Regions from separate parts of the Vibrio sp. Vb0667 genome, predicted to be linked through region 1. Evidence: predicted binding sites of a transcription regulator. Region 1 holds the regulator's gene; each other region holds the start of a gene.
What was found. The regulator CRP, encoded in region 1, controls carbon source genes, mostly activating them, when cyclic AMP is high. The targets are predictions, from matches to a motif close to TGTGANNNNNNTCACA.

Region 1 (5,492 bases):
ATTCCAGCACACAAGACTTCTTGATGTGTAATTCATCTTTCGAGAACTTCCGTGCGACAGTCACTAAGGCGGCGTATGACGCAGAGACACAGAGCGTAATGATCGCACCAGACGTTGCGGATGCACTTTCGGTTGAAGAAGGGGATTTCGTTCGCCTTCTTCCGCAGTAACAGACGACAGAATTTAAGGATAGAAACAATGACACATTGGATTGCAGGTGAATGGGTACAAGGTCAGGGTGAAGCATTTACGTCTCTGTCGCCGTACAACCAAGAAGTGATCTGGCAAGGCAAAGGTGCAACGGCAGAGCAGGTGAACCAGGCGGTATCTGCAGCGCGTGAAGCGTTTATTGACTGGAAAAAGCGTCCATTTTCAGAGCGTGAGGCAATCGTGTTGGCTTTTGCGGAGAAAGTAAAAGAGAACAGCGAAAAAATCGCCGAAGTGATTGCCAAAGAAACTGGTAAGCCGATTTGGGAAACGCGCACTGAAGCAGCAGCCATGGCAGGTAAAATTGCCATTTCGACTCGCGCTTATCATGACCGTACTGGTGAGGCGAGCCGTGAAGCAGCAGGCAACCAAATCGTATTGCGCCACCGCCCATTGGGCGTGATGGCGGTGTTTGGTCCTTACAACTTCCCAGGCCACCTACCAAATGGTCACATTGTGCCAGCGCTACTGGCTGGTAACACGGTAGTCTTCAAACCGTCTGAGCAAACGCCATGGACGGGTGAATTGGCAATGAAGCTATGGGAAGAAGCCGGTCTGCCGAAAGGCGTGATTAACCTTGTTCAAGGCGCGAAAGAAACTGGTATCGCCCTCGCTGACGCTAAAGGCATTGATGGCGTACTGTTTACGGGTAGCGCGAATACGGGGCATGTATTACACCGTCAATTTGCTGGTCAACCGGGCAAGATGCTCGCACTAGAAATGGGTGGTAATAACCCGATGGTGATCTCTGATAAATATGGTGATTTGGATGCCACGGTTTACACCATCATCCAGTCAGCGTTTATCAGTGCTGGGCAGCGTTGTACGTGTGCTCGTCGTTTGTATGTGCCATTGGGTGAAAAAGGCGATGCGCTTATCACTAAGCTCGTCGAAGCGACACGCAATATTCGCGTAGACCAACCATTTGCAGAACCTGCGCCATTTATGGGACCGCAAATTTCGGTCGCGGCAGCCAAGTTTATTCTTGATGCACAAGCTAATCTACAGTCTCTTGGCGGTGAAAGCTTGATTGAAGCGAAAGCAGGAGAGGCGGCGTTTGTTTCTCCTGGCATCATTGATGTAACGAACATTGCTGAGTTACCAGATGAAGAATACTTCGGCCCACTTCTGCAAGTGGTGCGTTACGAAGGGTTAGACAAAGCCGTGGCGCTAGCAAACGATACGCGCTTTGGCTTATCTGCTGGTTTGGTCTCAACCGACGACCAAGAATGGGAATACTTCGTTGACCACATTCGTGCAGGTATCGTGAACCGTAACCGCCAGCTCACTGGTGCAAGTGGTGATGCGCCATTTGGTGGTCCGGGAGCGTCGGGTAACTTGCGCCCAAGCGCTTACTACGCAGCAGATTACTGTGCGTACCCAATGGCATCAATGGAAGGTCAAGAGACTGTCTTGCCTGCAACATTGAGTCCAGGTGTAGCGCTATAAGTTTTAATAATAGAGTCGCAACTATGCATTGCGGCTCACCTTGCCGGCGCATCATTTAGGTATGGGTTGTAGTGATCGTTGGCAGAACACGAAAAGTGAGCAAAGACTCGGAAAAGCGTGTTGACTGACTGGCATTTACCGTCACAGGTTGATGGTTGCTCGTTCATTATTCTGGACAACTTTTGTTGTGAACGAGCAGCCAACTTCCGCTTACCTTTAAACTCTACATCTCGTAACAAGGAGTCGTTATGACGCCCGATGTGTTATTTGAATCGCTATGGCAAGATTACATTCAACGTCTTTGCCCTTCGGCTGCTAAAGTGCATCAGCTGCTTCAAGAAGATGAGCCTCTGATTAATGATCATATAGCTTTACGTACCTTCAATATCGCGCCTCTTGGTATTGAAACTCTAGCTAAGCCATTTGTAGCTATTGGTTACAAGGCGTGTGGTGATTACGTTTTCGAAAGCAAAAAGCTGGTTGCTAAGCACTATGAGCACCCAGATCCGAAGCAACCTAAAGTATTTATTAGTGAGCTAAAAGTTGAAGAGTGCTCGTCTGAGCTACAAGAGATTGTGAAAAATTTGGTGGCACAAGTCGATGCTGACAAGCTGAACGATAGCGCATTCTTACATGGTGGACGCTTGTGGGATTTAAGCTTTGCTGATTACCAAACGTTGGCTAAAGAAAGTGAGTACGCATCTTGGCTTGCGGCGCATGGTTACGGAGCAAACCACTTCACGGTGAGCGTTAACCAGCTCAATGAATATGAAGAAGTGAAGCAGGTAAACGATCATCTGCGTACCGCTGGGTTTACCATTAATGAAAATGGTGGTGAAGTGAAGGGCACTCCTGAGGTGTTGCTAGAGCAGTCATCGACCATGGCAGATAAAGTAGCGGTTCGTTTTAGCGAAGGCACTGAAATTATCCCTGGCGGGTTTTATGAATTTGCTAAGCGCTATCCGATGGAAAATGGTGATTTGTACCCAGGTTTCGTGGCCGCTTCAGCTGACAAAATCTTTGAAAGCACGAATGGCTAAGTTTTAGGGTTAACCTGTTAAGCTTACTCATTAGTGTTCGCTGCACCCTATCTCATTTGGTCATGAGTAAATAAAAAGCCACCAATGTTGCCATTGGTGGCTTTTATAATTTTGTTCGTGTCACTCTAGTTCGAGATTAACGAGTACCGTAAACCACGATGGTTTTACCGTGAGCAGAGATTAGGTTCTGCTCTTCTAGCATCTTCAAGATACGACCTACTGTCTCACGAGAACAGCCAACAATTTGACCGATTTCTTGACGAGTGATCTTGATTTGCATGCCGTCTGGATGAGTCATTGCGTCTGGTTGTTTTGCAAGGTTCAGAAGCGTCTGAGCGATACGACCAGTTACGTCTAGGAACGCCAGGTCACCCACTTTTTGGCTAGTTACTTGAAGACGACGAGCCATCTGCGCAGAAAGACGCATTAGGATGTCTGGGTTTACTTGGATAAGCTGACGGAACTTCTTGAAAGAAATTTCAGCAACTTCACAAGGAGATTTAGCACGAACCCAAGCTGTGCGCTCTTGGTCTTCCTCGAATAGACCAAGTTCACCAATAAAGTCTCCTTGGTTTAGGTAAGAAAGGATCATCTCCTTACCTTCTTCGTCTTTGATAAGAACCGCAACAGAACCTTTAACGATGTAGTACAAAGTTTCTGCCTTTTCGCCCGCGTGAATTAGCGTGCTCTTTGAAGGGTACTTATGAATATGACAGTGTGAAAGAAACCACTCTAATGTTGGGTCGGTTTGAGGTTTACCTAGAACCATAATATCTCACTTCCTCTGCAGGGTACGCTTGCGCTATCCATATTTTAGCTAAGCCTGAATTAGGCCTACTAGAATAAGAGCACTTTTTATATGCTGCAAGCTCTCTTGTGTTTCGGTAAGAAATAGTATCCTTTTTCGAAAACGATTTCTTGATTTTAATCGTGCCATGATTGAGATTTTGTAAGCAAAACTGTGCACATGATCACGGTATGAAAAGTAAACATCTTCGCAGGCAGGTTTTTAGCCAATTTTCCCTGTTTCGATGAGCTGTTGTAGGATAGGCCGAACTATGAGCTCCATTGCAAAGCTCATCTTACCGCCGGGTACGACAATCGTGTTGTGGCGTGACATGAATGAGCCATCAATCATGGCCAGCAGATATGGGAAGTCGACATTCTTGATACCGCGTAGGCGAATCACCACAAAACTCTCATCCAAACTAGGGATGCCTTTTGCATTAAGTGGGTTGGAAGTATCAACGGTCGGTACGCGCTGGAAGTTGATGTGAGTACGAGAAAACTGCGGAGTGATATAGTTGAGGTAATCGTCCATGGATCGCACGATTGAGTCCATTACCGCTTCACGCGAATGGCCGCGATCGCGAGTGTCACGTACGAATTTTTGTATCCACTCTAAGTTCACAATCGGCACCATGCCGATTAAGAAATCCACATGTTGAGCAACATTAACATCGCCATCGACCACGCCACCATGTAACCCTTCATAAAACAGCACGTCGCTGTTTTCGGGTAAGTCTTGCCACGGTGTAAACGTGCCTGGCATTTGATTGTAGGGAACCGCTTCGTCAAACGTGTGCAGATAACGGCGCACGCTGCCAGTGCCGTCATGCCCGAACTTACGGAAAAACTCTTCTAATCCCGGGAAGTCATTAGCTTGTGGGCCAAAGTAGCTAATGTGTCGACCTTGCTCGCGGGCTTTGCGAATTTCGATGTCCATTTCTGGGCGAGTAAAGCGATGGAAGCTATCGCCTTCAACCCATGCGGGTTTAACGTTCATCATATTGAACATTTTACGGAAGGCTTCAGATGTAGTGGTCGTGCCGGCACCGGACGAACCAGTAACCGCAATAATTGGGTGTTTAGCTGACATGACAAACCTTGTCGAAAATTACTTACCTGTAATGTGCAGTAGAGTTACTACTGCACGGTCGATATCCCACTATAGCACGTAACAATACCTTAGCACGTAACAATACCTTGTCATCGAGTGGGATACGGTAAAATGTGAAGGGTCTAAAATTTTGTTTTATGCTGAATATCGACGGTTTCGTGTAGCTCAGAGAACACGATAACCGCTTCACCTTTTTCCAATTGAGCTTTAACTTGATCAATTTTGTCTTGCAAAGAAACCTCGACGGTTCCGTAATCCGTTCCTTCGCGTAAGACGAATTCACGAATTAAGTTTTCCAATGTTTCCGGCGCAATGTCTTGCCATGGAATGATCATAAATACCTCTAACTTTTATGATGAGCGGCTAGTTTACTGCGTTCGTTGCTTGGATACAGCAGAAAGGTAATCTGCGGCGATACTTTCGTAATACGCAGGCAGCGCTTCCTCCAACCAAAACTTAGGTTTTAACGCCGTTCCTGTCAGGAAGCCAACATGGCCGCCGTGCTCAAAGAGACGGTAATCAATGTTATCTGGCAGAACAAACTTCGGGATCACATCGTCGGTCATGAACGGATCGTCTTTGGCATGGATGATCAGTGTCGGTAGCGTGATTTGCTGTAGTTTACTTAAGCCAGAGCATTGGTCGTAATAATCTTGTGCGTCTTTAAAGCCGTGCAGTGGTGCCGTGATCAAATCATCGAATTCATACAATCGTGTGACACGTTTTATTGAGTTGTAAGACAAAGCGAGCTCGCCATGCAACAAGTGATGTTTTTGCAACGCGTTGCGTTTGAGTGAAGAGAGTAGGTAACGGCGATACACTTTCGAAAAGCCTTGTTCAATACGGTTTGCACACGCTGCTAGGTCTAAAGGCGCTGAGATAATAGTCGCTGCATT
Region 2 (5,492 bases), on a different contig from region 1:
CTTGAGTTAAGCTATCCATAAAGCTCAATTTTTCTAACTCTAGGTTGGCTTTTTCCAACTTTTGTTCTGCAAGATAACGCTCAGAAATATCACGCGCCATGATCAGCACACCATTCGTTCCTGATGCTTTATCTTTAAAAGGCGATTTCACCACATCAAACCACGTACTTTTACCATCACTACTCACGACTTTATCTATGTATCGAACTGGCTCTAACTGGCGTAATGCTTCTAAGTCACTGTCTGCTAAGCGCGCGTACATCTCTTTAGGAATCACGTCTTGGAGGCGCTTACCTATCAAATCAGAAATTTTTGAAATGCCTAACGCCTTAACAAAAGGCTGATTACACGCTTGATAGACCATGTTCTCATTGAAAATACCAATAGAGTCCGGACTGGCATCCAGAATCGTTTGTAAGATAGTATCTCTTTGCGCTAGCGCCACCTCTGTATCTTTGCGACGCTCCATTTCATCTCGCAGATTCTGTTGCATCTTGTGCCATTCAGTCACGTCATGACTAATAGACAGCGTACCGATAAGCTCACCACTCGGCGAAACAAGAGAGTTTTGATTGACTTCCAATAAGCAACTTCGACCTTGTGGATCCGTTGTCCATTTACGTTCGCTTTTTCTGGTCATCTCACCCAAGGCCTTGGATGCGCAAGCTTCTTCCCTTCGCCCTTGCCAGAATTGATCAAATGCTCGATTGGTCGTTAATAGATTGCCTTGGCGGTCTTGGGTACAAATCAGCTCTGAAAGTGAGTCTAATGCCGAACGTGCGATGATTAATTGGGCAAGTTCTTGTTGCTGCTCTTGGTGAGTGGCTTGATATGGCTGAGCATAAAGAATCCAAACTCGATGATTGCGCAATAAACTCTTTCTGCCTGACAGCTCCACTTTAATAGATTCACTATCAGATAGTCGCCAGTCAAAAGCCTGCTGACGAAAATGACGACTAGAGAAGCGCTCGAGAAACTGCTCAAGCTCATGAATATCGAATAAAGCAGGATACAAATACCCCGTTCCCAAAGAGCGAATGCCTAATAACTGCATCGCAGCCTGGTTAGATAGCAAGAGCTGAGCATGGCTAGTGTCCACCACTATGACTGGATAGGGAGAATCCGTTACTAGTTGCTTAAGTGATGTCTGAAAGTGCAAATAGATCAGTGCTAACGCGCACACGCCTGCGATTAACAACAAGACGACATAGCCATAACCGCCTTGACCACCCCAAAGCCAATTGAGTAACTGATCCATCGTTTAAACCTTCAAAGAACACTGGTTAAAATATATCAGTTATTTATTGAGCGATCTGCTATTAATTCCGGTTTAGTATAGATAAAGGTATTCCCCGTAAGACTCCCTTGAGCACCATGAGCACTGAGATCTCGACCAATTTCCGTCATCGCTAGCCAACGGTTTTCACACCACAGAGGCGATAATAACGTGGGCCTCCTAGCTGCTGATGAAACGCGATGATAAATCACATCTGGTGGTGTCATACGAATCATTTCACTGGCGATCGCAACATATTCTTCTAATTCAGGGGCTTCTAGCTTTCCAGCACGCCAAGCTTTCGCCATGGTGCTACCTTCGACAATATGCAAGCCATGTAACTTGATGCCATCCGTTCCCACGGCCAACACTTTTTGCAGCGTTTCAATATTTTCGGCGCGGGTTTCTTTGGGTAAACCCACAATTAAGTGAGTACAAACCTTGATTCCAAGTGTTCGCGCACGCTTAGTGATTTCGGCATAACACTCAAAGTCATGACCACGATTGATACGTTTTAGGGTGTCATTGTTGGCGGTTTGAAGACCTAGTTCTAGCCAAATTTCATAACCTTGCTGTACATAGCCCGACAGTAAATCCAATACCGCATCAGGGACGCAATCAGGACGCGTCCCCACACAAAGACCAACCATGTCTGCAGCCTTTAGTGCTTCCTCATACATGTTTTTGAGAACTTGTACCTCGGCATAGGTACTGGTGTAGGCCTGAAAATAAGCGAGATATTTCTTCGCTCTGTGAATTTCACCTGCGCGATCTTTTAACTGTTCGTGAATGCTTTTTATCTGGACTTCTTCATCTGCAAACGAAGCCACATTGCAAAATGTACATCCTCCCCGCCCAATCGTGCCATCGCGGTTAGGGCAACTAAATCCACCGTGCAATGTTAACTTATGAACCTTTTCACCGTATCGACGCTGAAGATCTTGGCCGATTGTATTGACCAACTCATGTAACTGCATAAATTCTCACCAACAATAAATCGTAATCAATCTCACTACGATCTGTGTAAATAAATTACATCCCTGCAAGAAAAAACACACAATATTAATCAATTCAAACACCCATTATGCGGGTCAAAATCAATAAACTTGCATAATTAAAGACAAAAATCGTTCATGTTGCGTAAATGTTAAACTAAAAATGCATAATTAAACGAAAAAATTGGGTCACAACGCCGAGTTTTTCATTGCATTCTGAAGTGACAAAATTGTAGGATACTTACACAACCCCGTTATTTTTGTGACTTTTATTACAAAGCACACTGCGGGATTTGTCGGTGTTATCCCACTCCTACCTATATAAATCACTAGATAGTGATAATAAATAAAGGGATACCACCAAGGATTGTTTTTCTCGCAAAACTTTTCCTGCGAGATACGGAAAGGAATCAAGACCGGTCAACCTAGATCGGTGGCGATAATAAATATAAAGGACAAGACGTAATCAATAGTCTAGGTAGTATTTGCTGCCCGGTACTTTTGCGTCGACATTGAACTGGAAGGATGTATCTATGGTAGATAGAGAGCAAAATCCACAGGGTCTGTACACTCCGGAACTGGAGCATGACGCTTGTGGTATCGGTTTTGTTGCTCACCTTAAAAACCGTAAATCTCATGAAGTAGTGACTCAAGCATTGGATATGCTGGCTCGCATGGAACACCGTGGTGGTCAAGGTTGTGACCCATGCAGCGGTGATGGTGCGGGTATCTTGCTACAAAAACCTCATGAATTCCTATTAGAAGAAGCCGTTAAGCTAGGCATTAAACTGCCTTCGTTTGAAAAGTATGGTGTTGGTGTCGTTCTTTTCCCGAAAGACGAATACAAACGCGAGCAATGCCGTGACATTCTAGAACGTAACGCACAACGTCTAGATCTTGAAGTTATCGGCTACCGCGTATTGCCAACCGATAACTCAATGATTGGTGCAGACCCACTAAGCACAGAGCCTCAGTTTGAGCATGTGTTTATCTCTGGTGGCCCTGGCATCACACCTGAAGAACTAGAACGCAAACTGTACGTGCTTCGTAACTACACAGTACGTGTTTGCCTAGAAAGCGTTTCGAACATTGGTGACGACTTCTACATTAACTCCATGTCTTACAAGACATTGGTGTACAAAGGTCAGTTAACGACCGAGCAAGTACCTCAGTACTTCCTCGATCTGCAAAACCCGACCATGGTGACTGCACTGGCACTGGTACACTCTCGTTTCTCTACCAACACCTTCCCGAAATGGCGTCTTGCACAGCCTTTCCGTTACATTGCCCACAACGGCGAAATCAATACAGTTCGCGGTAACTTGAACTGGATGAAAGCCCGTGAAGCAATCCTAGAATCAGACCTGTTTACTCAGGCTGAAATCGACATGCTTCTTCCAATCTGTCAGGAAGGCAGCTCGGATTCATCTAACTTCGATATGGCACTTGAGCTCCTAGTTCTTTCTGGTCGCAGCCTGCCACACGCATTGATGATGATGATCCCGGAAGCATGGCAAGAAAACAAAAACATGGATCCTAAACGTCGCGCGTTCTATCAGTACCACGCGAACATCATGGAACCATGGGATGGTCCTGCTTCAGTATGTTTTACTGATGGTGTTCAAGTTGGTGCGACACTAGACCGTAACGGTTTGCGCCCTTCTCGCTACACAGTGACCAAAGATAACTTCCTAGTGATGGCATCTGAATCTGGTGTTGTGGATATTGAACCAGAGAACGTAGAGTTCCGTGGTCGTCTACAACCGGGTCGTATCTTCGTTGCAGACCTAGAGCAAGGTCGCATCATCTCCGATGAAGAAGTGAAAGACACCATCGCAACGGCACAGCCTTACGAGAAATGGGTAGAAGAAAACCTACTGAGCTTGAAGAAGCTGCCAGATGCGAGCAACCAGTTCAGCCAACCTAAGCCAGAACACCTTCTACACCGCCAACAAGCGTTTGGCGTAAGCACTGAAGAAGTGAACGAAATCATCGTTCCAATGGCGAATGACGCGAAAGAGCCATTATCAGCAATGGGTGCCGACTGGCCTCTTGCGGTTCTATCTCATCAGTCTCAACATCTTTCTAACTACTTCAAGCAGCTGTTCGCACAGGTAACCAACCCACCGATCGACCCGATCCGTGAGCGTATGGTTATGTCGCTGAACACTTACTTGGGTAAAGACCAAAACCTTCTGACTGAAACACCACTTCACTGTCAGAAAGTCGAATTAGAATCGCCGGTTCTGGCGAACTCAGAGCTTGAAAAACTACGTGCGATCGATAACGAGCACCTACAAGCGAAAACGTTGGATATCGTATTCCAAGCTAGTGAAGATCAAGGCAAACTTGAGCGTGCATTAAAACGTATCTGCCAATACGCAGAAGACGCGGTTATCGATGGTTACTCAATCATCCTACTCACTGACCGCGCAGTGAATTCAAACCACGCGGCGATCCCAGCAATGCTGGCAGTTGGCGCAGTGCACCACCACTTGATCCGTAAAGGTCTACGTGCGAAGTGTGACATCGTGGTTGAAACTGGTGACGCGCGTGAAACGCACCACTTTGCAACGCTACTTGGTTACGGTGCGAATGCGGTTAACCCTTACCTAGTGATTGAAACCATCATTGAACTTCAACGTACGAAGAAGTTGGATCCAGAAGCGAACCCTCGTGATCTGTTCAACAACTACCGTAAAGCGATCAATGGTGGTCTTCTGAAGATCTTCTCGAAGATGGGTATCTCGACGCTACAGTCTTACCACGGCGCACAAATCTTCGAAGCGTTGGGTATCCACAAGTCAGTGGTCGACAAATACTTCACAGGTACGGTTTCTCGTATCCAAGGTCTTACCCTTGATGATATCGCCAAAGAAGTGCTGATCCGTCACCGCATCGGTTACCCACAACGCGAAATCCCAATTCAAATGCTGGATGTTGGTGGTGTTTACCAATGGAAACAGCGTGGTGAGAAGCACCTATTCAACCCAGAAACCATTTCTCTACTGCAAGAGTCTACGCGCAACAAGAACTACGATCAGTTCAAGCAATACGCGACTGCTGTAGATAAGCAAGGTGACAACGCGGTAACCCTACGTAGCCAACTTGAGTTCATTAAGAACCCAGCTGGTTCTATCTCTATCGACGAAGTCGAGCCAATTGAAAGCATCGTGAAACGCTTCGCGACCGGTGCTATGTCATTCGGTTCTATTTCTTAC
Region 3 (5,492 bases), on a different contig from region 1:
GTTGGTGTAGGTAGCGGTGATTTGCGTATCAACCAAATAATTAACCATATCAATGCGTTAGTTAACAAGCCAACGGCAGAGGAAGAAGATCAGCAAGCACTGGAAAAACTGCAAGAAGCTGAGCATAAATCACCCGCGCAAAGCCGACCGAAAAAAGACGCAGTTGTAGTAGAAGGCGTCGATAACCTAATGACACATCTAGCACGTTGCTGTCAGCCAATTCCAGGTGACGATATCTCTGGTTACATAACGCAAGGTCGTGGGATTTCAGTACACCGTAGTGACTGTGAACAGCTAGAAGAACTGCGCCATCATGCGCCAGAGCGCATCATCGATACAGTCTGGGGCAGCGGCTTTGTGGGGTCATACATCCTCACCGTGCGTGTTGAAGCGATGGAGCGAGGTGGTCTACTCAAAGACATTACGACACTGTTCGCCAACGAAAAGATCAAAGTGACCAGTATGAAGAACCGAGTCGACTACAGACGTCAACTTGCCATCATGGACTTTGACCTAGAAGTCACCAATATTGAGGTGCTTTCGCGGGTTTCGAAACGTGTGGAACAGATCAAGGATGTCATGACGGTGAAACGCCTCGGCTAAAACTCTCGTCATAGTTATCGTTGTAGCGTTGTTGACTGCACGCACTCGCTCCATCACATGGTGAACCATGCTCAGGAGTCTCGTTTGTTTGTCGCCTAGCTACAACTTCAACTATTTACAGAGTTACACTTGCGTCATATTTGGCTTTTTATCTGCGTTAGCTGCACTTATTCCGACGTGCCGGCTCAGGGGCATCACATAGTAGGCTATGCTCAGGAGTCGCGAAAACTTGTTGCCTTGTCAAAGTAACAATTACTTAGTGAAAGCTGCTGAGAAAATATAATGTAGAAGGTGAGTGGTTTTGGCCGCTCACCTTTTTCTTTAGTAGAAAGGTTTAAAGGAACAAAAAATGAGTCATCCAATTGAACAATTAGAACAAATCATGGCGAAGTTGCGTGACCCAGAAAACGGTTGCCCTTGGGACTTAAAACAAACCTTTGACACCATCGTTCCGCATACAATAGAAGAAACCTACGAGGTGGTGGACGCGATTCAAAATCGAGATTGGCCCAATCTAAAAGAAGAGCTAGGGGATTTGTTGTTTCAGGTGATTTTTTACAGTCAGCTAGCGAAAGAGCAAGAGCTGTTCGACTTTTCGGATGTCGTCGAAACCGTGAACGAAAAACTGACTCGTCGCCACCCGCATGTTTTTTCAGATGTTGAGTTTGAATCTGACGAGGAAATTAACGCGAACTGGGAAGCGGAAAAAGCAAAAGAAAAAGCCCTAGTAGGCAAAGCGGAAGAAAGTATCCTAGACTCAATACCAAACTCTTTACCGGCACTTTCTCGTGCTACAAAAATTCAGAAAAAATGTGCAAAATTTGGGTTTGATTGGGATTCACTTGGCCCGGTTGTCGATAAAGTACGAGAAGAAATTGACGAAGTCATGGAAGAGGTACTGCAAGTTCAGCCCGATGAAGAGAAAGTTGAGTTGGAACTCGGTGATTTGCTATTTGCGACTGTCAATTTGGCTCGCCACCTTGATAAAAACCCAGAAGTCGCGCTAGGAAAAGCAAACGTAAAGTTTGCGCGACGTTTTAAACAAGTTGAAGGCAAGGTCCAGCAGTTAGGCAAAGTACTTACAGATTGTTCTTTATCAGAACTCGACCATTTTTGGGATGAAGTAAAACAAGAAGAATCGAGGCAGAGGTAAACTGGCAGAATACATAATATAAGGTCAGCTTGTTTGGTTACACGAAAACGGACTTTGGTTTGTCTTTGCTCACTTTGATTTGAAGCAAAAAATAAAAAATTACGGTGTGATAGATTTCACGTTGTGGCGGTAAGGAGCTTCTGGTATATTTATCTCCCGTCCAGAAGCACTCCATTTCCCTCATTCAACCAATTTCAGGTTAAACATGACGACAAATTACATTTTTGTTACTGGCGGGGTTGTATCCTCTCTAGGTAAAGGTATTGCAGCAGCATCTCTTGCGGCTATTCTAGAAGCTCGTGGTCTTAAAGTGACTATGATGAAGCTTGACCCTTACATCAACGTTGACCCGGGCACAATGAGCCCTACTCAGCATGGTGAAGTGTTCGTTACAGAAGATGGCGCAGAGACTGACCTTGACCTTGGTCACTACGAGCGTTTCATCCGTACCAAGATGACCAAGCGTAACAACTTCACTGCAGGTCGTGTTTATGCCGACGTACTTCGTAAAGAACGTCGTGGTGACTACCTAGGCGCAACTATTCAAGTTATCCCTCATATCACTAACGCAATCAAAGATCGCGTTATTGCAGGTTCTGAAGGCCATGATGTGGCTATCGTTGAAGTTGGCGGTACTGTTGGTGATATCGAATCACTACCATTTATGGAAGCGATTCGTCAGCTAGCTGTTGAGCTAGGCCGTGAGCGCGCAATGTTCATGCACCTAACACTTGTTCCTTACCTAGCGGCAGCGGGCGAAGTGAAAACTAAGCCGACGCAACACTCTGTAAAAGAACTTCTATCTATCGGTATTCAGCCAGACATCCTAGTTTGCCGTAGCGATCGCGTTATTCCTGCGAATGAGCGTAAAAAAATCGCACTGTTCTGTAATGTTCCAGAAAAAGCAGTAATTTCAATGAAGGATGTAGACTCTATCTACAAGATCCCTCAGTTGATTAAATCTCAAGGTCTAGATGACCTTGTGTGTGCTCGCTTTGGTATTACTGCTCCTGAAGCAGACCTTTCTGAATGGGAACAGGTTATCTACGAAGAAGCAAATCCTACTGGTGAAGTAACCATCGGTATGGTTGGTAAATACATTGAATTACCAGATGCATACAAATCTGTGAACGAAGCGCTTAAACACGCTGGCTTGAAAAACCGCCTAAGCGTCACAATTAAGTATGTAGACTCACAAGATATCGAAACAAAAGGCGTTGAACTTCTAGAAGGTTTGGACGCAATCCTAGTACCAGGTGGCTTCGGCGATCGTGGTATTGAAGGCAAGATCCGTGCGGCTCAATATGCACGTGAAAATAACGTGCCTTACCTAGGTATTTGTTTGGGTATGCAAGTTGCACTAATCGAATACGCGCGTAACGTTGCGGGTATGGAAGGTGCACATTCAACAGAATTTAACAAAGAGACGAAGTACCCTGTGGTAGGTTTGATCACAGAGTGGGTAGACGAATCAGGTAGCGTAGAAGAGCGTACTGAAAAGTCTGACCTAGGCGGTACAATGCGTCTTGGTTCACAGCTATGTCACCTAGAGAAAGGGACTAAAGCTCGTGAACTGTACGGTAGCGCGACGATCCATGAACGTCACCGTCACCGTTACGAAGTGAATAACGTGCTTCGTCCGCAAATCGAAAAAGCAGGCCTAAAAGTATCAGGTCTATCTGCGGACAAGAAGTTAGTGGAAATGATTGAGAACCCAGCTCACCCATGGTTTGTAGCGGCTCAGTTCCACCCAGAATTCACCTCGACTCCTCGCGATGGACATCCATTGTTTGCAGGTTTTGTTAAGGCTGCGGGCCAAAACGCACGCGGCGAATTCGAGAAGTAAAAGGATACGGGCGGCGGCGAAGGTTGTGCTGCTGCCCTTTAAGATTGACATTTATATTTGAAACGAGAGGAAACATTAATGTCTAAGATCGTTAAAGTTCTAGGTCGTGAAATCATCGACTCACGTGGTAACCCAACTGTAGAAGCTGAAGTACACCTAGAAGGCGGTTTCGTAGGTATGGCGGCAGCTCCATCTGGCGCATCTACTGGTTCTCGCGAAGCTCTTGAGCTACGTGACGGTGACAAAGCACGTTTCCTAGGTAAAGGTGTTCTTAAAGCAGTTGAAGCTGTAAACGGCCCAATCGCTGAAGCTCTAGTTGGCAAAGACGCTAAAGACCAAGCTGCAATCGACGCAGTAATGATCGAACTAGACGGCACTGAAAACAAATCTAAATTCGGTGCTAACGCTATCCTAGCTGTTTCTCTAGCAAACGCTAAAGCTGCTGCTGCAGCGAAAGGCATGCCTCTATACGAGCACATCGCTGAGCTAAACGGCACTGCAGGTCAGTTCTCTATGCCTCTACCAATGATGAACATCATCAACGGTGGTGAGCACGCAGACAACAACGTTGACATCCAAGAGTTCATGATCCAACCAGTTGGTGCTAAGACTCTTAAAGAAGGTCTACGTATCGGTGCAGAAGTATTCCACAACCTAGCTAAAGTTCTTAAGTCTAAAGGCTACAGCACTGCAGTTGGTGACGAAGGTGGTTTCGCTCCTAACCTTAAATCTAACGCTGAAGCTCTAGAAGTTATCGCAGAAGCTGTTGCAGCTGCTGGTTACGAACTAGGTAAAGACGTTACTCTAGCTATGGACTGTGCAGCATCTGAGTTCTTCGACAAAGAAGCTGGCATCTACAACATGAAAGGCGAAGGTAAAACTTTCACTTCTGAAGAGTTCAACCACTACCTAGCTGAGCTAGCTAACCAATTCCCAATCGTTTCTATCGAAGACGGTCTAGACGAGTCTGACTGGGATGGCTTCAAGCACCAAACTGAACTACTAGGTGACAAGCTTCAACTAGTAGGTGACGATCTATTCGTTACTAACACTAAGATCCTTGCTGAAGGTATCGAGAAAGGCGTAGCTAACTCTATCCTTATCAAGTTCAATCAAATCGGTTCTCTAACTGAGACTCTAGCTGCAATCAAGATGGCTAAAGACGCAGGTTACACAGCAGTAATCTCTCACCGTTCTGGCGAAACTGAAGATGCAACTATCGCTGACCTAGCGGTAGGTACAGCTGCAGGTCAAATCAAAACTGGTTCTATGAGCCGTTCTGACCGTGTTGCTAAGTACAACCAGCTAATCCGTATCGAGGAAGCTCTAGGTGAGCGCGCTCCTTTCAACGGTCTTAAAGAAGTTAAAGGTCAAGCTTAATTCTTCACTGAATTAGCTGCTTAACTTAAAGCTTTTAAAACACCCTGCTTTGGCGGGGTGTTTTTTTATATAACGGAAGCGCTAAGTCCATGTTTCAAGTAAGCGATCTTAAAGAAGTTAAAGGTCAAGCTTAATTCTTATTGAGTAAAGTTTCGCTAAATAGCTTTTTGAAACCATCGCTACGGCGGTTTTTTTGTATTTATAGGTTTGTATTTTTGGCTCTTACTTTGGTCATGGGTAAGGAGCGCTTCCTATGAGCTTGTTTCATTTTGCTGCTTATTTCTTGTAAGGAGCGTGTGAGTCTCCCTTTCTCCCCTAGAGGCAACCTCGCATTTATGCTATATATGTCACCTTATCTAATTCCTTCCGGTACAGAATGTTAGCAGCGATATGCGAATCTTTGTTATAGCCCTTACGCTACTGTTTGGCTTGCTTCAATACACTCTATGGTTTGGTAAAAACGGAGTGTCTGACTACTACACAGTAAAAGATGAAATTGAAGTTCAGCAA
Region 4 (5,492 bases), on a different contig from region 1:
GTGGTATCTCGGTTACTACTTCTGTAATGCAGTTCCCTTACAACGATTGTCTGGTAAACCTACTTGATACGCCTGGACACGAAGACTTCTCGGAAGATACTTACCGTACTCTAACGGCAGTTGACTCGTGTTTGATGGTTATCGATGCAGCGAAAGGTGTTGAGGACCGTACTCGTAAACTAATGGAAGTTACACGTCTACGTGACACGCCAATCGTAACCTTCATGAACAAACTTGACCGTGACGTTCGTGATCCAATGGAAGTATTGGATGAAGTAGAAAACGAATTGGGCATGATGTGTGCGCCAATCACATGGCCAATCGGCTGTGGTAAAGAGTTTAAAGGTGTTTACCACATTCACCGTGATGAAACGATTTTATACGAATCAGGTCACGGTCATGAGATTCAAGAAGTTCGAATCATCAAAGGTCTCGACAACCCAGAGCTTGATGAAAAAGTTGGTGCAGGCCTTGCGGAAAGTGTTCGAGAAGAGCTTGAGCTTGTCATGGGTGCTTGCCCTGAGTTTGATTTGGAAATGTTCTTAACAGGTGACCTGACGCCAGTTTACTTCGGTACTGCATTAGGTAACTTTGGTGTGGATCATATGCTAGACGGTCTAACTGAATGGGCTCCAGCGCCGAAAACTCGTCAAGCGGTTGAACGTGAAGTTGAAGCGACTGAAGAGAAGTTCTCTGGTTTCGTATTTAAGATCCAAGCGAATATGGACCCAAAACACCGCGACCGTATCGCATTCATGCGTATTGTATCGGGCACTTACACGCAAGGTATGAAGATGAACCACGTTCGTCTTGGCAAGCAAGTGAGTATCTCTGATGCAGTAACCTTTATGGCTGGTGACCGTGCACGTGCAGAACACGCTTACGCCGGTGACATCATTGGTCTACACAACCACGGCACTATTCAGATTGGTGATACCTTTACGCAAGGTGAATCACTGAAGTTCTCTGGTATTCCGAACTTCGCTCCGGAACTATTCCGTCGTATTCGCCTGAAAGATCCATTAAAGCAGAAGCAGCTTCTCAAAGGTTTGGTTCAGCTATCAGAAGAAGGTGCGGTACAGGTATTCCGTCCTCTACAGAACAACGATCTGATCGTTGGTGCCGTTGGTGTACTTCAGTTCGATGTTGTTGTGGCTCGTTTGAAATCTGAGTATAACGTTGAAGCGATTTATGAAGGCATTAACGTTGCAACTGCTCGTTGGGTTGAGTGTGGTGATGCGAAGAAACTGGATGAGTTCCAACGCAAGAATCAAGCGAACTTAGCATTGGATGGTGGTGATAACCTAACGTATATCGCCCCAACAATGGTTAACTTAAACTTGGCGAAAGAGCGTTTCCCTGACGTTGATTTCCGTGCGACGCGTGAGCACTAATTTGCGCGGTTAGGGTAAGCCTTAACGCAAACTAGATTTTAAAACGCCCTTGGCTATAAACTTAGCCAAGGGCGTTTTTATATAAGGATAAGATATGAATTGGTTTAAACGTGGGCTAAAGCGTTACGACAACTGGTGTAAAGAGATGGGGTTAACTCCCGATCAGAAACGCAGTTGCGTCCCATATCGAAAAGACCCAGCCCATCAAACTGAAGAGAAGAGTGAAGCCCAACCATCCTCTGATTTTCTGCCCGCAGATACAGATAAAAAGCGTCAAGATGAAGCTCTTTGATACGCACTGCCACTTTGATTTTGATGTGTTTCAAGATGACTTTGCACATCAACTTGAGCTTGCTCAAACGCAAGGCGTCGCAAGAATTTTGATTCCTTCCGTCGGTCCGCAAAACTGGGCTCGTATTCAAACTTTGGCAGAGCAACATGCCAATTTGTATTATGCGCTCGGCTTTCATCCGTATTTTCTTGAAGATAACGTTGAGCAGCACCTTACAGAGCTAGAAGGCTATCTAAATCAAAAAGGGCAGCAGTGCGTGGCAATAGGAGAGTGTGGTTTAGATTTTGCCATTGATGTTGATCCACAGTTGCAAGAAAAGATACTTGAAGTTCAATTTGAGCTGGCTAGACGCTTCGAACTCCCAGTTATTTTACATAGCCGAAAAGCGCACAATCGCCTCATTCAAATGGTGAAAGCGGCGAATCTCCCTAGAGGTGGTGTGCTACACGCTTTTTCTGGGAGTTATCAGCAAGCCATGGAGTGGGTCAAATTAGGTTTTTTTATCGGTGTAGGAGGAACGATTACCTACCCAAGAGCCAAGAAAACACGCGACGCAATTCAAAAATTACCACTCGAAAACCTAGTAATCGAAACAGACGCACCAGATATGCCTATACTTGGATATCAAGGGGAGTCAAATCACCCAGCCAAACTCATTCACGTCTTTAATGAGCTCGTAGAGTTGCATAACGGCCGAAAGCAATCGATTGCCTATCAACTGTGGAAAAATAGCAATTTTGCTTTCTCGATATGTGAATAAAATCTAAAGATGTGGTTTGAAATCGAAAACGTTTTCCTGCTTATTGTGAATTAACTCACAAAGCTGGTTGAATCAATCATGAATCTTATAGGAAAGTGTGAGGCTGGCATTACTTTAATTGATTCTGCATGAGTATAATTGCCCCCGCTTTATAGCTCCATTTTGTAACACGCCAATAAATAACTTATAAGGAAGTCATAAACTATGAGCCTGTTTATGAGCCTAATCGGTATGGTAGTGCTTCTTGCGATTGCAGTGGCATTTTCTAACAACCGAAAAGCTATCAACTTTAGAACTGTGGGTGGCGCATTCGCTATCCAATTCGCATTAGGTGCATTTGTTCTGTATGTACCTTGGGGCCGTGATCTACTAAACGGTTTCTCTTCAGGTGTTTCTAACGTTATCAACTACGGTAACGATGGTTCATCATTCCTGTTCGGTGGTCTTGTTTCTGACAAGATGTTCGAAGTATTCGGCGGCGGCGGTTTCATCTTCGCATTCCGTGTTCTTCCTACACTGATCTTCTTCTCTGCACTGATTTCAGTTCTTTACTACATTGGCGTTATGCAATGGGTTATCAAGATTCTTGGTGGCGCACTACAAAAAGCGCTAGGCACTTCTCGTGCGGAATCAATGTCAGCGGCAGCTAACATTTTCGTAGGTCAAACTGAGGCACCTCTAGTTGTTCGCCCATTCGTTCCAAAAATGACTCAATCAGAGCTATTCGCGGTAATGTGTGGTGGTCTAGCTTCTGTTGCTGGTGGTGTACTAGCTGGTTACGCATCTATGGGTGTTCCACTAGAGTACCTAGTTGCGGCATCATTCATGGCAGCACCAGGTGGTCTACTGTTCGCTAAAATCCTTCACCCAGAGACTGACCAGCCTCACGAAAGTATCGAAGAAGCGATGGACGGCGGTGACGACAAACCAGTTAACGTAATCGACGCAGCTGCGGGCGGTGCGGCTTCTGGTCTACAACTTGCGCTTAACGTAGGTGCAATGCTAATCGCATTCGTTGGTCTAATCGCGCTAATCAACGGTATGCTAGGTGGCATCGGTGGTTGGTTCGGCATGCCAGAACTAACACTAGAGCTAATCCTAGGTTACGCGTTCTCTCCACTAGCATTCCTAATCGGTGTTCCATGGGCAGAAGCTGTAACAGCTGGTTCATTCATCGGTCAGAAAATCGTAGTGAACGAATTCGTTGCTTACTTGAACTTCACACCATATCTAGGTGAAAACGCTCAAGTAATCGCGGCAACTGGTGAAGTAATGTCTGAGAAGACAACAGCTATCATCTCATTCGCACTATGTGGTTTCGCGAACCTTTCTTCTATCGCGATTCTACTTGGTGGTCTAGGTAGCCTTGCACCAAACCGTCGTAGTGACATCGCTCGCATGGGTGTTAAAGCAGTTCTTGCAGGTACGTTGTCTAACCTTATGGCAGCGACAATTGCAGGCTTCTGCTTAAGCCTTGCAGCACTATAATTAGAATCGGTTCTTAATATATAGACGCCGTTTTACATCATGCCCTGTAGCAAGAGATTGCTGCGGGGCATTTTTCGTTTTTCGGGCTCCAAAATTTCATCGGGTGTTTGCCTTAGTCGAGGTATTACGCAGTCAATGGAATAGGGGCTAGGAAATTTTGAGATACAAACCGTTTGCGCTCTATTTGGTGCTACAGTTTTGCGGTGAAACTCTATAATGTATTAATCACAGGATAGTGGTTAAGCTTGATTCTTAATCACGTAATGAATATTACATAATCGATGGGCAAATGAATTGCCCTGCAATATCAGATCTAATAGGCGTTTTGCTTTGTGATGTGATATTAAAGACACCGCAATCATAGATTGTTGTGCCATAGGCCAAACTGGTACTGTGCGGTGACAAGGATAGCAATTGGCATATGATAAATTTTCGCTGTATATGCCGAGTCTTCAGGGAACCAAGTCCGTTCATTAATAGACTGTTTAGCCATTTACTCACATTGTCTCGACTTGTTGATTATAGTTAAAGACGTGATGTAAGGCTGAGTAGTGAATTTTTTGAATATTGATCGGAGATAGAAATGAGCGATTTAAAAGCAGCAGCGCTACGTGCACTTAAACTTATGGACCTAACTACGTTGAATGACGATGACACTGATGCAAAAGTGATCTCACTATGTCATGACGCGAAAACAGCAGTAGGCAACACAGCTGCAATTTGTATTTACCCTCGCTTTATTCCTATTGCTAAGAAGACACTTCGTGAGCAAGGTACGCCAGAGGTTCGTATTGCAACAGTAACGAACTTCCCACATGGTAACGACGACATTGAAATCGCAGTTGCTGAAACAAAAGCGGCGGTTGCTTACGGTGCAGACGAAGTTGACGTAGTTTTTCCTTACCGCGCGCTAATGGCGGGTGATGAGAAAGTAGGCTTCGAACTAGTTAAGCAATGTAAAGAAGCTTGTGGTGACATTCTTCTTAAAGTGATCATCGAAACAGGTGAACTAAAAGAAGAAGCACTAATCAAGAAAGCATCTCAAATCTGTATTGAAGCAGGTGCTGACTTCATTAAAACTTCAACTGGTAAAGTGCCAGTAAACGCAACACCAGAATACGCTCGCATGATGCTTGAAGTTATTCGCGACATGGGTGTTGCAGAAACTGTTGGTTTCAAACCAGCAGGTGGTGTGCGCACTGCTGAAGACGCAGCAGCATACCTAGCAATGGCTGACGAAATCCTAGGTGACAACTGGGTTGATGCTCGTCACTACCGTTTTGGTGCGTCTAGCCTGCTAACCAACCTACTAAATACATTAGAAGTATCGGACGACGTCGCTGATCCAACAGCGTACTAATTCCAATAATACGTCTGAACGGTAGCACCTAAACGGGTGCTACCAAACCTCTTCTATCCTACTACAACCATGGCTCAAAAGAGCTTGGGAGGCACTAATGTATTTACCACAAGAAATCATTCGTAAAAAACGTGACGGTGAAGTACTTACCGCAGACGAAATCAACTTCTTTATTCAAGGCGTAGCGAACAACACGGT

Region 2: the regulator CRP is predicted to act here: its motif matches at 2,533-2,548, upstream of gltB (glutamate synthase large subunit).
Region 3: the regulator CRP is predicted to act here: its motif matches at 1,862-1,877, upstream of R8269_RS10060 (CTP synthase).
Region 4: the regulator CRP is predicted to act here: its motif matches at 2,491-2,506, upstream of R8269_RS12315 (NupC/NupG family nucleoside CNT transporter).

The regions. Positions count from the first base shown of each region.
Region 1 covers NZ_JAWPOL010000026.1:34,249-39,740, forward strand. Annotated here, with positions in the region: gene astA (arginine N-succinyltransferase) at 1-170, shown strand, start outside; gene astD (succinylglutamate-semialdehyde dehydrogenase) at 199-1,656, shown strand; gene R8269_RS18640 (DUF1338 domain-containing protein) at 1,905-2,696, shown strand; gene crp (cAMP-activated global transcriptional regulator CRP) at 2,833-3,465, opposite strand; gene R8269_RS18650 (phosphoribulokinase) at 3,706-4,575, opposite strand; gene R8269_RS18655 (YheU family protein) at 4,719-4,931, opposite strand; gene R8269_RS18660 (hydrolase) at 4,965-5,492, opposite strand, start outside.
Region 2 covers NZ_JAWPOL010000011.1:40,676-46,167, reverse strand. Annotated here, with positions in the region: gene R8269_RS12650 (GGDEF domain-containing protein) at 1-1,258, opposite strand, end outside; gene R8269_RS12645 (TIGR01212 family radical SAM protein) at 1,294-2,253, opposite strand; gene gltB (glutamate synthase large subunit) at 2,805-5,492, shown strand, end outside.
Region 3 covers NZ_JAWPOL010000007.1:106,853-112,344, reverse strand. Annotated here, with positions in the region: gene relA (GTP diphosphokinase) at 1-603, shown strand, start outside; gene mazG (nucleoside triphosphate pyrophosphohydrolase) at 953-1,756, shown strand; gene R8269_RS10060 (CTP synthase) at 1,962-3,602, shown strand; gene eno (phosphopyruvate hydratase) at 3,681-4,982, shown strand; gene ftsB (cell division protein FtsB) at 5,373-5,492, shown strand, end outside.
Region 4 covers NZ_JAWPOL010000010.1:96,843-102,334, reverse strand. Annotated here, with positions in the region: gene prfC (peptide chain release factor 3) at 1-1,394, shown strand, start outside; gene R8269_RS12325 (DUF5363 family protein) at 1,489-1,686, shown strand; gene R8269_RS12320 (TatD family hydrolase) at 1,673-2,446, shown strand; gene R8269_RS12315 (NupC/NupG family nucleoside CNT transporter) at 2,651-3,934, shown strand; gene R8269_RS12310 (hypothetical protein) at 4,293-4,427, opposite strand; gene deoC (deoxyribose-phosphate aldolase) at 4,518-5,294, shown strand; gene deoA (thymidine phosphorylase) at 5,392-5,492, shown strand, end outside.